3 regions of the Pseudarthrobacter sp. CC4 genome follow, and region 1 is predicted to be linked to each of the others. Evidence: predicted binding sites of a transcription regulator. Region 1 holds the regulator's gene; each other region holds the start of a gene.
What was found. The regulator HrcA, encoded in region 1, represses chaperone genes, less so after heat shock. The targets are predictions, from matches to a motif close to TTNGCACTCGNNNNNNNCGAGTGCNAA.

Region 2: groL (chaperonin GroEL) is a predicted target of HrcA. The motif match lies at 3,581-3,607, and genes of this name have one in related genera.
Region 3: groES (co-chaperone GroES) is a predicted target of HrcA. The motif match lies at 2,060-2,086, and genes of this name have one in related genera.

The regions. Positions count from the first base shown of each region.
Region 1 covers NZ_JARCCZ010000018.1:92,976-98,522, forward strand. Annotated here, with positions in the region: gene PV768_RS13680 (DUF4870 domain-containing protein) at 1-296, opposite strand, end outside; gene PV768_RS13685 (DUF3097 domain-containing protein) at 446-1,294, opposite strand; gene hrcA (heat-inducible transcriptional repressor HrcA) at 1,471-2,484, shown strand; gene dnaJ (molecular chaperone DnaJ) at 2,563-3,690, shown strand; gene PV768_RS13700 (16S rRNA (uracil(1498)-N(3))-methyltransferase) at 3,693-4,487, shown strand; gene PV768_RS13705 (GerMN domain-containing protein) at 4,516-5,463, opposite strand.
Region 2 covers NZ_JARCCZ010000002.1:341,736-347,282, reverse strand. Annotated here, with positions in the region: gene PV768_RS02790 (uracil-DNA glycosylase) at 1-653, opposite strand, end outside; gene PV768_RS02785 (DUF3263 domain-containing protein) at 781-1,110, shown strand; gene PV768_RS02780 (LytR C-terminal domain-containing protein) at 1,161-1,811, shown strand; gene PV768_RS02775 (cold-shock protein) at 2,009-2,215, shown strand; gene PV768_RS02770 (ABC transporter substrate-binding protein) at 2,212-3,495, shown strand; gene groL (chaperonin GroEL) at 3,784-5,412, shown strand; gene PV768_RS02760 (ABC transporter substrate-binding protein) at 5,503-5,547, opposite strand, start outside.
Region 3 covers NZ_JARCCZ010000013.1:47,308-52,854, forward strand. Annotated here, with positions in the region: gene PV768_RS10100 (THUMP-like domain-containing protein) at 1-725, opposite strand, end outside; gene PV768_RS10105 (hypothetical protein) at 780-1,157, shown strand; gene PV768_RS10110 (DMT family transporter) at 1,085-2,017, opposite strand; gene groES (co-chaperone GroES) at 2,244-2,537, shown strand; gene groL (chaperonin GroEL) at 2,615-4,225, shown strand; gene PV768_RS10125 (dihydrofolate reductase family protein) at 4,328-4,930, opposite strand; partial or broken gene PV768_RS10130 (ATP-dependent DNA ligase) at 5,009-5,547, shown strand, end outside.

The DNA of each region.
Region 1 (5,547 bases):
CCGATCACGGGGACGAAGACCACCAGGATGTTCGCCAGCAGGGCAGCAATGGTGGGCGGCAGGCTGAAATTCAGGGCTTCCTTGGATTCCTGTGCCGTGAAGGGCCCGCGGTCCCGGAAGATCAGGTAGATCAGCAGCGACGGAACGCAGCCCAGGATGCCCCCGAAGTGCGCCATGGTGGCCCATTGCCGGTCTTCGCTGGCTGTCAGGGGCAGCGCATTCGCGGGAACGCCGTGGTACTCCGAACGGCCCTGGCCGCCCGGGCTGTCCCTGTGATCACGTGCGTTTTCTGCCACAGTCTGTTCCTTCTGAAGTGCAATGGTGCCGGCTAAGAAAGCTTATTGGGTGCGGCGGCCTGCAATGTTGCAGGATCCGCAGTACCAAGAATACTTGGTACCGGCCCCATACCTGCCCCGGGATGCGCGGGCCGGGGCAGAACCGTCCTTCAGGGCACGGTGAGGAAGTCGATGACTTCTTCGACCCTCCCCAGCAGCGAGGCTTCCAGGTCGGCGTACGTTCGGACGGCGCCGAGCAGTTTCTGCCAGCCAAGCCCGATGTCCTCCTTTGTGGCATGGGGCCAGCCGAACGCTGCGAGGATGCCGGTCTTCCAATCCTGCCCGCGCGGCACTACCGGCCACTGCTCAATGCCCAGGACCGCGGGCCGGATGGCCTGCCACACGTCCACGTAAGGGTGACCCACAATCAGGACGTTCCCTGCAGCTCCCGGCGAGGCCATGACGGCGTCCGCAATGCGGGATTCCTTGGAATCCGGCACCAGGTGGTCCACCAGTACGCCGAGGCGCCTGCCCGGTCCGGGCCTGAACGCTGCGACGGCCCCCGCCAGGTCATCAATGCCGTGCAGGGGTTCGACGACGATGCCCTCCACGCGCAGGTCGTCTCCCCAGACCTTTTCCACCAGTTCGGCGTCGTGCTTTCCCTCCACCCAGATCCGGCTGGCCTTGGCCACCTGTGCCCGCTGGCCGGCGACGCGGACGGACCCGGAGGCGGTCCGGCCGGCGACGGCGCCGGCGGCCTGCCGCGGGGCCGGGGGCAGGAGCTTGATGGCCCGGCCTTCGAGGAGGAATCCGAAACCAAGCCGGAAGGACCGGGATTTACCGCGCCGGTCCTCCAGGGCAACCACGTGCATGCCGCCGGATTTTTCCACCCGGGTCACGGCGCCCACCCAGCCGGACTGGACGTCCTCAAGGACCATTCCCCGTTCAACGGGAACCTCGGGCAGTTCAGTCTTTGCGGGAGCGGACAAGTCGCGTGGGCCCCAGTTCTGGTACTGCATGGTTTCACTCCGCCTAGCGTTCGGTCACAGGTCCGGATTTCGCCCGGAGCGGTACCAATGCTAGCAACGGCGGGAGTCATAATAGACTGTTAGCACTGAGGCATGTCGAGTGCTAACCCTTGAGGTGGCACAGCGCGGGCGGCGCGGCCGCCCCGAACCCTGGATGGAGGTGGAGTGTGAGCGAGCCACGCAAACTTGAAGTGCTGCGTGCAATCGTGGAGGACTACGTCCACTCCCGGGAACCCGTCGGGTCCAAGGCCCTGGTGGAGCGGCACCATCTTGGTGTGTCCAGCGCAACGATCAGGAACGATATGGCCGCCCTGGAGGAAGAGGGCCTGATCACCGCTCCGCACACCAGCGCCGGACGTATCCCCACTGACAAGGGTTACCGGCTGTTCGTGGACCAGATCTCGGCGGTCAAACCGCTGTCCCAGGCCGAGCGCAGGGCCATCCAGTCGCTGCTGGAAGGATCTGACGACCTCGACGACGTCCTTGACCGCACGGTCCGCCTGCTGTCGCAGCTGACCAACCAGGTTGCCGTGGTCCAGTATCCGCACCTGAGCCGGGCACTGGTCCGCCATATCGAGTTCGTCCTCCTCGCGCCGCGCAAGGTGCTGGTGGTGCTGATCGCCAACAGCGGCAAAGTGGAACAGCGCGTTATCGACGTCGGCCAGGACCTGGGGGACGACGCCCTTGCCACCCTGCGGGCACGGTTCCTTGGCTCCCTTGCCGGCACTCCGCTGAACCAGCTCGCCCAGTCCCTGCCGGCAGTGGTGGCCACAGCCGGCCCGGGGCAAAGGCAGGCCGCCCATGCCCTCGCCGTCGGCCTCGAAGGCCTGGCCCAGAGCAGCAGGGAAGACCGCATGGTCATGGCGGGCACCGCCAACCTTGCGCGTTCCAACGTGGACTTTCCGCTCAGCATCGGACCGGTCCTGGAAGCACTCGAGGAACAGGTGGTCATGCTCCGCCTGCTGAGCGAAATGGCGCAGGACCACCGCGGGGTGGCTGTCAGCATCGGCCGCGAGAATCCCTACGACGGCCTTGCCGAGGCGTCCGTCGTTGCCACGGGGTACGGTCCGGACCACATTGCGAAAATTGGTGTCCTGGGACCAACCCGGATGGACTATCCCACCACCATGGCCGCAGTCAGGGCCGTTGCCCGCTACCTTTCGCGGATCCTGGGACCCTGACGTTTTCCCGTTCCCGGGCATGCAGATCATTTCCCGCAGTCCAACTGCAGGCAGTACAACAAGGAAGAGATACGAACTTTGAGCAGCCACTACGACGTCCTTGGAGTCTCACCGGAGGCCACGGGAGAAGAGATCAAGAAGGCCTACCGCAAGCTGGCGCGCACGCTCCACCCGGACGTCAACCCGGGTGAGGACGCGTCGGACCGCTTCAAGGCCGTGACCCACGCCTACGAGGTTCTTTCGGACCCGCAGAAGCGCCGCGTCTACGACACCACCGGCAACGAGAACGGCACGGACAACGGCTTCGGCGGAGGCAGCTACGCCGGCCAGGGATTCGCGTTCCAGGACATCTTCGACACCTTCTTCGGGGCCGGCGGAACAACGGGCCCGGCTTCCCGCGTCAGGCGCGGCCAGGACGCACTCATCAGTGTCCGCATCGAACTCCGCGACGCTGTCTTCGGCGTCAACAAGAAGCTGGAAGTGGACACGGCCGTCACGTGCCCCACCTGCGAAGGTTCGTGCTGCCGGCCGGGAACCCATCCGGAACGCTGCGACATCTGCGGCGGCAGCGGCCAGGTCCAGCGTGCCGTGCGCTCCATCCTGGGACAGGTCATGACCGCCGCCCCGTGTGGTACGTGCGAGGGCTTCGGCACCGTCATCAAGGACCCCTGCAATGAGTGCAGCGGCCAGGGACGCATCCGCAGCCGCCGTTCGCTGACCATCAAGGTTCCCGCCGGCGTAGCCACCGGAACCCGCATCCAGCTTTCCGGCCAGGGCGAAGCAGGTCCCGCCGGCGGTCCCGCCGGCGACCTCTACGTCGAGATCCGCGTGAACAACGACGCCACCTATGTCCGGGACAACGACGACCTCCACGCAACCCTGCACCTTCCCATGACCGCTGCAGCCCTGGGCACCGAGGTGAGCCTGGAAACGTTCGACGGACCGCAGGAGATCGACGTCAAGCCGGGCACCCAGTCCGGCGAGATCATCACCCTTCGCGGACTTGGCGTGACCCACCTTCGCGGGTACGGGCGCGGCGACCTGAAAGTGCACCTCCAGGTCGAGACTCCCGCCAAGCTGGACGCCGCGCAGGAGGACCTCCTGCGTCAGCTTGCCAAGATGCGCGGTGAACAGATCACCGAGGGCAAGCTTGCGGCCAGCGGGGGCATGTTCGCCAAGCTCCGGGACCGGCTCGGTAACCTGTAGCGGTGAGCAACCCGGTCTTTTTCACTCCTCCCGGTTCCCTTGACCAGCTGGTGGCGGGGGAAGTCTTTGTCCTGGAGGGGCCCGAGGCGCGGCACGCCGTCACGGTGAAGCGGCTTGCCCCGGGCGAGCCCGTTGACATCGTGGACGGCGCCGGGACGCGCATGAGCGGAAAGGTGCTTGCGGCGTCCCCCTCCGGGCTGGATGTTGAGTGCTCCTCCCTGGCCGTTGAGCCGCAGCCGGGGACAAGGCTGGTGCTGGTACAGGCGCTGGCAAAGGGCGACCGCGACGAACTTGCCATTGAGACGGCAACCGAACTCGGGATCGACGCCGTCATACCCTGGCAGTCCGAACGGTCCATCGTCCGGTGGAAAGGCGACCGGGCCGCGAAGGCCCACGCCAAATGGCAGTCCGTGGTCACGGCAGCCGCCAAGCAGGCGCGCCGCGCCTGGGTTCCCGAGGTGCGGCCCGCCGTCGACACCGCCGCGCTGGCCGGCCTCGTGGAGGCCGCAGGGCTTGCCGTCATCCTGCACGAGGACGCGGTTAGGCCCTTGCGGACAGTGCTGGAAGCATGGCAGCGCGGCGGAACCCCAACGGAACCCCGCGAAGTCTTCCTGATCGTTGGGCCGGAAGGCGGCATCAGTCCCCGGGAAGTAACCCGGCTCTGCGGCAAGGGTGCTGTCACGGCCCTGCTGGGGCACCATGTGCTGCGCTCATCCACCGCCGGCCCCGCCGCCGTCGTGCTTGCCAGCGACGTCCTGGGCCGCTGGGCGGCGCATGCTGCCGAGCCTGCCGGTTGAGCAGGCCGCCGAAGCTGCAGCGTGCGGGCTAGCGGACTTTGAAAGCCCGCGAGTCCTCGTTCTGGTCCGGCTGCCCGTCGGCGCCGGCCTGGGCCACGCGCAACTCGTAGTCGCCGGAAGGCAGCGTGAGGGCAAGCGTGAAGATCCCTCCCTGTCCGGGCTGGGCGGAGGCCGTTGTTTCTCCGGTGAGGAACGGTACCTTGTTGCCGTCCTGCTCCGCCCGCTGGATCTGCCAGCGCAGCTTGCTGCCGGCCAGGGTGCTGCGGCCGGTGATCTTCACGCTTCCGTCGGCAATTTCCACATTTTCCTGCGGATCGATGATCCAGACGGGCGCCACCATGCCCGCGCCCCTCGTCATGAGGTCACCCAGCTGGATGTGGTCGAAAGCAACGTAGTCCGTGTGCCCGTCCACCAGGATCCGCACCCGGATCTGCTGCCCGGAGTCAATGAGCCCGGAGCTGGCCGCAGCGGCCGTGGCCGTATAAACAAGCTGCTGGACGGCACGGGCCGCCATGTCAGCGTCGAGGTTGCTGTTGAACGCGTCCTCGGACACGTCCACCGTAATAACGTCCTTGCCGGAAATCGAGGTGGCGAGCTTGCTGGGATTCTGCCACGGGGTGAAGAAGTCCGGATCAAGCGGCTTATCCTTCATCATCGCCCGCAGGGCACGCGTCACGGGGTTTTCCTGCTCCGGCACGTCCCGGAACTCCCGGTAAAGGAACACGCTGCTGCCGGTGCGGCCAATCCAGTACACCGGCGCCTTGTTGGAGGACTGCGTGGTTTCAAGGGGGGCGCTGGTGGATGGTGCGGTGCCGGTGGCGGCAGGCCCGGAGTTCAGGAGGCCGGTAGGTGCAGGATTGGGCTCGGCCAGGCACCCCGCCAGGAGCGGGCTCACTGCCAGAACCACTGCGAGGACCGCAGGGCGCGCACGGCCCCAGCGTCGTCCTGCCCTCAGGGGCGCAGCTGATGCCGGCACGTTTGGTTGCCTGTCCTTTCGCAACTGGGCCGCTTCCGGGCGGCGGTAGTCCAGCAATGAAGCTGGATTTCCAGCATGGCACAG
Region 2 (5,547 bases), on a different contig from region 1:
GGATGCGCGCTGGACACGGCCGGAACCCCCGGCAACAGCGGACGCACGCTCTCCGCGTCCTTTCCCCACAGCACGGCAACCAGCGGCAGGCGTGACCCGTCCGGAGCCCGCCGCCCGGCCACGGCCTGGACGGCCGCCGTCGTAATCTCCTCCCAACCTTTCCTGCGGTGCGACCCTGCGGCTCCGGCCCTTACAGTCATCACGCGGTTCAGCAGCAGCACACCCTGCCCGGTCCAGGCGGAAAGGTCGCCGTGGACCCTCGCGGGAATTCCCAGATCCGCCTCCAGCTCCCGGTAGATGTTCGCCAGGCTCCGCGGGATGGGCCGGACGTGCGGATCAACGGAGAAGGCCAGGCCGACGGCATGCCCCGGCGTGGGGTACGGATCCTGCCCCACCATCAGGACTTTCACCGACGCGAGGGGCTGGCGGAAGGCCCGCAGGACGTTCGACGGCGCCGGCAGCACCGTGTGCCCGGCCGCCTCTTCGTCGGCAAGGAAAGTGAGCACGCCGCGGAGTCCGCTTTCCACGCCCGCCAAGGCGTCTGCCCAGTCAGGCGCCATCAGCTCCTTCAGCGGCAGCTGCGCCAGTTCGGCGAAACCCTGCCCGCGCGGCGGATCCTGCGCCAGTTCGAAAAGGGCATCTGATTCAAACACCGTCCCATTCTCGCAGGGCGGCCGCCGGCACCGGTCCGGCAGGCCGCCCGGCACAAATGACAACAGTGTTATTCGTCCGTAGCATGGGGGTCAGACATTTTACGTAACCAGCAAGGGAGAGTGCGCCGTGGCGGAACCAGCTCGGGAGCACCTGCCGGAGCAGGAACAGCGGGACGCCCTCCTGCCGGATTTCACGCTGCGGGATTCCCCCCTGAGCGAGCGTGACCAGCAGATGCTCGCCCTTGAACGGCAGTGGTGGAAGTACGCCGGTGCCAAGGAACAGGCCATCAGGGAACTCTTCGATCTCTCCGCGACACACTACTACCAGCTCCTCAACGCCCTGATCGATACCGAGGATGCGCTCGCGCATGACCCCATGCTGGTCAAGAGATTGCGTAGACTACGTACGTCGCGTCACCGTGCACGCACTGCACGGCGCCTGGGGTCCGACGCATAAGACGCTCACGCTGGTTCCTCAGCAGCAACACACAAGGATGTCTCTTTCCCATGACCAAATACGCCCGCGATGAATTCGACAAGGTCCCGGAGACCGCGTCGCGACAAGGTGTCCATCGCACAGCCTCTGCTCCGTCACGGGTCCGGCTGTGGCCCGTCCTGGCGGTGGGATGCGTTGCCCTGGCCATCGGGCTGGTTTCCTTCCTGATCCTGCCCAAGCTGGGGTTTGCGGGTCCGGCAAGCCAGGCCTCGTCGAGCCTGGAAGCAATGCCGCTGGCCGGAACGGGGTCGACGCCCTCCGCCGCGCCGGACGCGTCCGTCACGCCCTCCGCTGAGCCCTCCGCCGCGCCTGAAACCGCCGGATCCGAAACGGTCCCCGCTGCCGGGACAGGGTCCAGTAGCCGCCCCACGGCGCAGGCTGCGTCCGTAGACAAAACCCAGCCTGTGGCGGTCTACAACGCCGCCGGGACCGCCGGGCTGGCAAGCCGTGTAGGCGGAACCGTGCAGGCGGACGGCTGGCCCCTGGGACAGGTAGGGAACTGGGCGGGAGCGCCGCAGCAGGGCTCCATCATTTTCTACTCCGGCCCAGCCCAACGGGCCAACGCGGAAGCCCTCGCGGAACTCCTGGGCGTCCCCACCGTGGTGAGCAGCACCGACTTCCAGGTTCCCCTGGTGGTTGTGCTGGGCCCGGGGTACCGGTAAGCCGGGTTCTTCCATCAGCCGCGCTGCCTTGGGCCACACCCGGTCCGGGGCCCGGCGTTACTCCTGAATAACGTTTGCCGACGGCACCGCCGGGGGCCTGCGGCACCGACCCGCATTGGCTAGAGTAAATCCCGGGCTACGGCCCGGCGCCGGGGCACCCCCGCAGCATCCCGGACCTTACGGAAAGAGTGGTCACCATGGCACGAGGAACCGTCAAGTGGTTCAACGCGGAAAAGGGCTACGGCTTCATCACCGTTGACGGCTCCAGCGACGACGTCTTTGTCCACTGGTCTGCTATCGAAGGCGAAGGTTACCGGGCACTGGACGAGGGACAGCGCGTGGAACTTGAAGTCGGCGAAGGCGAGAAGGGCCCACAGGCGGAAAGCGTCCGGCCGGCCGAGTGAAGCATCTGATTGTCCCCGCCGGGACCCTCCGTCCTGCGTTTGCCGCGGCCCTCTGCTGCACGCTGGCCCTGACCGCCTGTTCCGGGGTCACCGGAAACGCACGCGTGGAAACAACGGAAGCCTCCGGTGACGGGACGCTGCGGGTAGGCCTCATCCTGGACAATGCGGGGGAGGGCAGCTTCCTGAACGCGCCCCAGGCGGCCGCCGCCAAGCTCGCAGTCAAAGAGATCAACGCTGCCGGCGGGCACAAAGGCCGGCCCGTGGAGCTGCTGCCCTTTGAAGCCGGCCAGGATGCAGCGTCGCAGGCCCAGGCTTTGGTCCAGGCCAAGGCGGACGTGGTGATCGGCCCCACCGACTCCAGCCACGCCAAGGCCGTCGTGGACATCCTCTCCCGGGCCAGGACGCCGCTGATCTCGCCGGCCAACACCGCGGCCGGGCTCAGCACCATCCCCAGCGGCGGATACTACTTCCGGACGGCGGCCGCCGACGTCGCGCAGGGACCCGTGCTGGCCAAGCTCGCCAAGGACGCGGGCGCCGCCACCATCTCCCTGATGTTCCAGGAAGGCGCCTACGGCAGCGACGTCTCCGCCGCCGTCGCCGATTCCGCAGAACAGGCCGGACTGGAAGTGGTTGCCACAGCCGGGTTCAAGCCGGGTGAAGCGGGAAGCGCCGCTGCCGCCGCCCGCGGGGCGGAACCCGACGCCGTCATCCTGGTGGCCCGCGACGGCGCGCAGGGCGCCCTGGCTGAACTCAACAACGCCGCCCTGGCCGGCTCGAAGATCATCCTCAGCGACGGCGCGTTCGGCCGGTATGCGTCCAAGCTGGGAACCAAAGCCCTGGAGGGTGCCCGCGCCGTTGTTCCCGGCGAGCTGCCATCCGCCGCCTTCCAGGAAAGGCTCCTGGGCATCGATCCCGGCCTGAAGGACGTGTCCTTCGCCGCGGAAACGTACGACGCCGTGACCCTCGCAGCCCTCGCGGCAGCCAAAGCAGAGGACGACTCGGGCCGCTCAATTGCAGCGAACCTCATCGCCGTGTCAGGCGGGACTGCCGCCGGCAAGGATGGCGGGACTGCAACGGTGCCCGGCACGCCCTGCCCCAGCTACAAGGAGTGCCTGGCGGCGAAGGCTTCCGGTACCGGCATTAATTACGACGGCGAATCCGGCCCGGTTGCCTTCGACGCCAACGGTGACATCACCTCGGCGACGTTTACGGTGTTTACCTACGGGGCAGACAACAATCCAACGCCCACCGGCCGTGAAACTGCAGGCCGCGCCGGCTGATCGCCCTCGGCGTAGAGATGCCTGCCAGGGCGCTTTCCGCGCGTCATTCGCTTGCACTCTCCCGTGGGGAGTGCTAATTATTGAGTTAGCACTCTGACGTACCGACTGCTAAAGCAAAGCTGGTTCCGGCCGGCGGAGCGCGGCACCGAACGAGGAGCGAAGAAACACCTCACTGGAGTGAGGCCCGCACCCGGGGGCATACAGAGGCCGCCGGCAAAGGGTCGTCCGTCGCGGGCACTGCAGCGAAGGTTCATTCTTAACGACTGTCCCGAAAGGACTACTGCCGTTATGGCCAAGATCATTGCATTTGATGAAGAGGCACGCCGCGGCCTTGAGCGGGGCCTGAACATCCTCGCCGACGCCGTTAAGGTCACCCTCGGCCCGCGTGGACGCAACGTCGTCCTCGAAAAGAAGTGGGGCGCCCCCACGATCACCAACGATGGTGTTTCCATCGCCAAGGAGATCGAGCTGGACGATCCCTACGAGAAGATCGGCGCCGAGCTGGTCAAGGAAGTTGCCAAGAAGACTGACGACGTCGCCGGCGACGGAACCACCACCGCCACCGTTCTGGCCCAGGCCCTGGTCAAGGAAGGCCTGCGCAACGTTGCCGCCGGCGCCGACCCGCTGTCCCTCAAGCGCGGCATCGAAAAGGCTGTCGAAGCCGTCACCCGCGAGCTCCTGGCTTCCGCCAAGGAAATCGAAACCAAGGAAGAGATTGCCGCTACGGCATCCATCTCCGCAGGGGACGAGGAAATCGGTGCGCTGATCGCCGAAGCCCTGGACAAGGTGGGCAAGGAAGGCGTCATCACGGTCGAGGAATCCAACACCTTCGGCCTGGAACTCGAGCTCACCGAAGGCATGCGCTTCGACAAGGGCTACATCTCCGCCTACTTCGTCACCGACGCGGAGCGCCAGGAAACGGTCCTCGAAGACCCGTACATCCTGATCGTCAACTCCAAGATCTCCAACGTCAAGGAACTGGTTGCTGTCCTCGAAAAGGTCATGCAGTCCAACAAGCCGCTGCTGATCATCGCCGAGGACATCGAGGGCGAGGCCCTGGCCACCCTGATCGTCAACAAGATCCGCGGCACCTTCAAGTCCGTTGCCGTCAAGGCTCCGGGCTTCGGTGACCGCCGCAAGGCACAGCTCGCCGACATTGCCGTCCTCACCGGCGGCCAGGTCATCTCCGAGGAAGTCGGACTCAAGCTGGAAAACGCCGGCCTGGAACTCCTGGGCAAGGCACGCAAGGTTGTTGTCACCAAGGACGAGACCACCATCGTTGAAGGTGCCGGCGACGCCGACCAGATCGCCGGCCGCGTGTCCCAGATCCGCGCCGAGATCGAGAACTCCGATTCGGACTACGACCGCGAGAAGCTGCAGGAACGCCTGGCCAAGCTGGCCGGCGGCGTTGCAGTGATCAAGGCCGGTGCCGCAACCGAGGTTGAGCTCAAGGAGCGCAAGCACCGCATCGAAGACGCAGTGCGTAACGCCAAGGCTGCTGTTGAAGAAGGCATCGTTGCCGGTGGCGGCGTGGCCCTCATCCAGGCCGGCGCCAAGGCATTCGCCAACCTGCAGCTGTCCGGCGACGAGGCCACCGGTGCCAACATTGTCCGCGTTGCCATCGATGCTCCGCTGAAGCAGATCGCCTTCAACGCCGGCCTGGAGCCGGGCGTTGTGGTGGACAAGGTTCGCGGCCTGCCCGCAGGACACGGCCTGAACGCCGCAACCGGCGAGTACGTCGACCTGCTGGCTGCCGGCGTGAACGACCCCGTCAAGGTAACCCGCTCTGCCCTGCAGAACGCGGCTTCCATTGCCGGCCTGTTCCTCACTACCGAAGCTGTTGTTGCCGACAAGCCGGAGAAGAACCCGGCCCCCATGGGCGGCGGCGACGACATGGGCGGCATGGGCGGCTTCTAAGCCCTCCTGCCGGGCTTTGTCCCGCTGGAAACGAATGCGGCCCCCTCTCTTGAGGGGGCCGCATTCGTGTTCCTGGAGAGGGGCTGGCTTTTACTTCCGGGCGCTGGACAGCATTCCCTCGACTTCCTTCTTGAA
Region 3 (5,547 bases), on a different contig from region 1:
TTGAACCACAGCGCAACCTCGGTGACGTCGCCCGCCACCGAAACCCACTGTGCCTCACAGCCGGCCGGAACGGACTCGTGCGGCATGCCCGGGCCCATCTTGACCCCGACGGCCAGGCCGGACGCGGCCAGGCCCTCAACGAAGGACAAGGGCGGCGAAAAGGCTTCAGGGTCCCAGATCCGCTTGGTGCCCGACGTCGAAGTAACCCGGCGCGCGGGATCCAGCCAGACGCCGTCGATCCCGTCCAGCGGCACCGCCGTGGCGTCTGCGTGGACCACGGTGGCGTTGGGGAACGGAATGAGGTTCACCGTGGCGCAGGCCGCCGTCGTCTCGTCCATCTCCACAGCGGTGACGTTGATGTCCATGGAAGCCAGCGCCAGCGAGTCCGCGGCCAGGCCGCAGCCCAGGTCCGCCACGTGGCGGACTCCGGCCTCGGCGAACCTCTGGGCATGGCGGGCGGCGACGTTCAGCCGGGTTGCCTGTTCCAGCCCTGCCTGGGTGAACAGCATGCTGCGGGCGAACTCACCGAACTTCGCCGCGGCCTTGGTGCGGAGCCGGGACTGGGTCAGGACGGCGGAAACCAGTTCGGGGGAGTGGCCGGCCTTGCGGAGGGCCGAGTTCAGCTCGAAGGACTTCTCTTCCTGGTAGGGGCCCAGGGACGCCAGGAGCTCCCAGCCTTCAGGGGTGAGCAGCGGTGCAATCTGGTCCTGGGGAGCGTGAGCCATGGGTTCCAGCCTAGTGGAGGAGCGGGCCGCCGCTATGCCGATAGTGTTGAAGCCATGAACCAGAGTGCAGGTCCGCAGCAGCCCCGTCAGCACCAACCCGGGGACGGCGGCCCGGCGAGGTTCGCCCGGCCGGCACTGATCGCAGGTTCCGTGGTGGCGGTGGTGTGCCTGGCGCTCCTGGTGATCATCTTCTTCCTGGACACCTTCAACGCCACCGTCTATTCGGTGGGCGGCAACGACATCAAGGACGACACCCAGGAGGCCCGGGATATCCGGGGGCTGTACGACGGAGCCCGGGCCGGCAGCGTCGTCTTCCTTGCCGCGTCGCTGTTGACCGCCCTGGTTTCTGCCTTCCTCCTCTACCGGGGGCGGAACTCCGCAGGCGGGGCCGACGGCGGAGAGGACGTCGACTTCGACGACCTGGGCCGCTGAGGTGGCCTGCCGCCCGCGCTGGTGAGCAGGACCCCGGAAATGACCAGGACGCCGCCCAGGACCTGCGGGACCGTGATGGGCTGGCCAAGGGCCACCGTGATGATCGCGGTGAAGACGGCAATGAGGTTCAGGTAGTTTCCGGCATTGGCAGCCGAGGTGCGCTTGAGTGCAAGGTTCCAGAGCAGGTAGGAACCCAAGGAGGGGAACAGGGCAATGTAGGCCAGCGACCAGCCCTCCGAGGCGGTGGCCGGCAGCCCTGCCCCGGTGGCCACCGCAAAGGGAACCAGGACAATCGCCGCCATGGCCACCTGCACCGCGGTGGACGTAATCGCCGGGACGGAGAGCCTGCGGGCGATGATCGTATAGAAGCCCCAGACGGTGATGGCGGCCACGATCAGCAATTCGCCGGCATCAATCGAGAAAGTCAGCAGCCGCTGCAGGTTGCCTCCGGTGAGGACCAGCAGGACGCCTGCCAGGCCCAGGGCAACGCCCACCCAGCTCAGGGGACCCGGCCTGTCCCGAAGCAGGATGGCGGCCAGGACCATGATCAGGGCCGGGTTCGCAGCCGTCACCAGGGAGGCGTTCAGGGCAGAGGTGTGCCCCAGCGCACTGTAGAGCAGCAGGGTATAGGCGCTCATCCCAAGGCAGCTCAGGAGCAGGAGCATCGGCCAGCGGCGCAGGACAGCGCGCCAGTCCGGCCGGTCCACCGCCTGTGCCAGGGCCAGCAGCGGCACGGCAGCCAGGGCCCAGCGCCAGAAGGTCAGCTGGAGCGGCTGCATGGTTTCCATGGCGGCCTGGCCTACAACGAAGTTACCCGCCCAGAAGAGGGTGGCAAGGGTCAGGTACAGGGCTGCTCGCACCGGTCAAATGTACATGGATTGGTGTCCGCCCATGACGAAACGCTGGCACTCGCCTTGACCGAGTGCTAAGCCTTACATAGAGTCATCATTAGCACTCTCCCTAGGAGGGTGCTAACACATGAAGAGCTGCCAGCCTGGCTGCTGCCGGCACCGCGACGACGGTTTGCCAGCCAGGGCGGAAAGCTTTCCAGTCCACGAATTTGCTGACGAAGAAGGAGAGGTCCGAGTGTCGGTCTCTATTAAGCCTCTTGAGGATCGTATTGTTGTCCGCCCGCTCGAAGCCGAGCAGACCACGGCTTCCGGCCTGGTCATCCCGGACTCCGCACAGGAGAAGCCGCAGGAAGGCGAAGTTGTTGCAGTAGGCCCCGGCCGCTTTGAGGACGGCAACCGCGTTCCTGTCGACGTAGCCGTTGGCGACGTCGTTATCTACTCCAAGTACGGCGGAACCGAAGTCAAGACCGGCGGCACCGAGTACCTCGTGCTGTCCGCCCGCGACGTCCTGGCGATCGTCGTAAAGTAACTCTCCGGATCCCCGTGCCGCTGGTCATGCATTCTGCTGGTCGGCTGCGCGGGGTTCTGTCTTGAAAGGACAAAACCATGGCAAAGCAGCTTGCGTTTAACGACGCTGCCCGCCGGTCTCTTGAAGCCGGCATCGATAAGCTCGCCAACACCGTCAAGGTGACGCTCGGCCCCCGCGGCCGCAACGTCGTCCTGGACAAGAAGTGGGGCGCTCCCACCATCACGAACGACGGCGTCACCATCGCCCGCGAAGTGGAACTGGACGACCCCTACGAGAACCTTGGCGCGCAGCTGGCCAAGGAAGTCGCAACCAAGACCAACGATGTTGCCGGTGACGGCACCACCACGGCAACCGTCCTGGCGCAGGCCCTGGTCAAGGAAGGCCTGCGCAACGTGGCTGCAGGCGCAGCTCCCGGCCAGATCAAGCGGGGCATCGAGGTTGCCGTTGAGGCCGTCGCCGCCCGCCTGCTGGAGAACGCCCGCCCCGTTGAAGGCACCCAGGTGGCCAACGTTGCAGCCATCTCCGCCCAGAGCGACGAGATCGGCGAGCTCCTCGCCGAGGCATTCGGCAAGGTGGGCAAGGATGGTGTGATCACCATCGAGGAGTCCTCCACCACGCAGACCGAACTGGTCCTGACCGAGGGCATGCAGTTCGACAAGGGCTACCTGTCCCCGTACTTCGTCACGGACGCGGAACGCCAGGAAGCAGTCCTCGAGGACGCCCTGATCCTGATCAACCAGGGCAAGATCTCCAGCATCCAGGAATTCCTGCCGCTGCTGGAAAAGGCGCTGCAGGCTTCCAAGCCGCTGTTCATCATTGCCGAAGACGTTGAGGGCGAGGCCCTGTCCACGCTGATCGTCAACCGCATCCGCGGCACCCTGAACGTCGTCGCCGTCAAGGCTCCCGGCTTCGGTGACCGCCGCAAGGCCATGCTGCAGGACATCGCCACCCTCACCGGTGCGCAGGTTGTGTCCCCGGAACTGGGCCTCAGCCTGGACACCGTCGGCCTTGAGGTGCTGGGCACCGCCCGCCGCATCACCGTCACCAAGGACAACACCACCATCGTTGACGGCGCAGGCTCGGCCGAAGACGTGGCAGCACGCGTGGCCCAGCTCCGCGCCGAGCTGACCCGCACCGATTCCGACTGGGACCGTGAAAAGCTCCAGGAACGCCTGGCCAAGCTGGCCGGCGGCATCGGTGTCATCAAGGTTGGCGCAGCCACCGAGGTTGAGCTCAAGGAGAAGAAGCACCGCATCGAGGATGCTGTTTCCTCCACCCGAGCTGCCCTGGAAGAAGGCATCGTGGCCGGCGGTGGCTCGGCCCTGATCCACGCCTTGAAGGCACTGGATGAGGACCCGGCCGTCAAGGCACTCGAAGGCGACGCCGCCGCTGCCGTGGGCATTGTCCGCCGCGCGCTGGTCCAGCCGCTGCGCTGGATTGCCCAGAACGCCGGCTTCGACGGCTACGTCATCACCGCCAAGGTTGCCGAGCTCGAAACCAACAACGGCTTCAACGCCAAGTCGGGCGAGTACGAGGACCTGATCGCTGCCGGTGTCATCGACCCCGTCAAGGTCACCCGCGCGGCCCTCCGCAACGCGGCTTCCATCGCTGCCCTGGTTCTCACCACCGAGACCCTGGTTGTCGAGAAGCCTGCCGAGGAAGACGAGCACGCGGGACACAGCCACTAGCAAGTAGCTGCGCACGGGCAACCGTGTAACGCAAAAAACCGGTCCAGCCTCCGCTGGGCCGGTTTTTTGTTGCCCCGGGACCGTCCGTTCAGGGCATCCGCTCTACGCTCCCGGCATGTCCTGCGTTTCCACGTCGCCGGCGCGCTCGTAGACCAGCGACACCGCCCCCTTCGGGAAACTGCGTGCCGGCTCCGCGAGGCGGAAGGACGCAGGGATGGTCCCGGCGTCGAACAGGCGCTTGCCCTGCCCGAGGGTTATCGGATAAAGCCAGAGGTGGAGGCGGTCCAGTACGTTTGCCGCGAGCAGCGAACGGATGAGGACGCCGCTGCCGAACATGTGCACCTGGTCGTATTCCTCCCGCAGCCGGCCCGCGGCCGTGGCATCCGGCAGGACTTTTGTGCCCGCCCAGCCCGGAGAGGTGAGGGTGCCGGAGACAACGTACTTCGGCACCCGGTTGAGCGTGCCCCCGATATCACCGGACTGGCGGGGCCAGTACGAAGCGAAAATGTCGTAGGTTTTCCGGCCGAGAAGCAGGGCGTCGATCTGGCTGATCTCAGCCTCGATGGCCGCTTCAGCCTCGTCGTCGGACACGGGCGCCTGCCAGCCGCCGAAGGCGAAGCCGCCCGCAGTGTCCTCCTCGCGGCCGCCGGGCGCCTGGTAGACGCCGTCGAGGGTGATGAACAGGTTGGCGATAATGATCCCCACCAGCCCATTTTGGGACGGAGTTCCGGCCCTGTCCAGCATCCGCCGCCCGCGGCACAACAGCCGTGGCAGACTGGGGCAATGCTGCTCGACGAGCTCGTGAGTACTTCGGATGCCGTCGCGTCCACCCGGTCCCGGCTGGCGAAGGTGGACGCACTGGCCCACCTGCTGCGCCGCCTCGAGCCCGCGGAGATCGCGACGGCGGTGGGCCTGCTGGCTGCCAGGCCGCGCCAGGGCCGGGTAGGGATTGGCTGGCGCGGCATGTCAGCGGCCATGGGGGAGCCGGCCGCCGAGCCCAGGCTTACTGTCGCAGACCTCGATGCGGCGTTGGACCGGCTGCTCGCAACAGCAGGCGCGGGATCGGCAGCAGAACGTGCTGCGACCCTCAGGACGCTCACAGCGGCAGCCACTGAACGCGAGCAGGCATTCATCGCCGGCGTGCTGCTGGGAGAACTGCGGACCGGTGCGCTCGAGGGCGTCCTGGCGGATGCGGTTGCCCGTGCCTCCGGCCGGCCGGTCGAGGCCGTGCGCCGGGCGGCCATGCTCTCCGGCGACCTGGGCGACACCGCCGTCCTGGCGCTCACGGGAACGCCTGCCGAGCTTGACGCCGTCGGACTCGT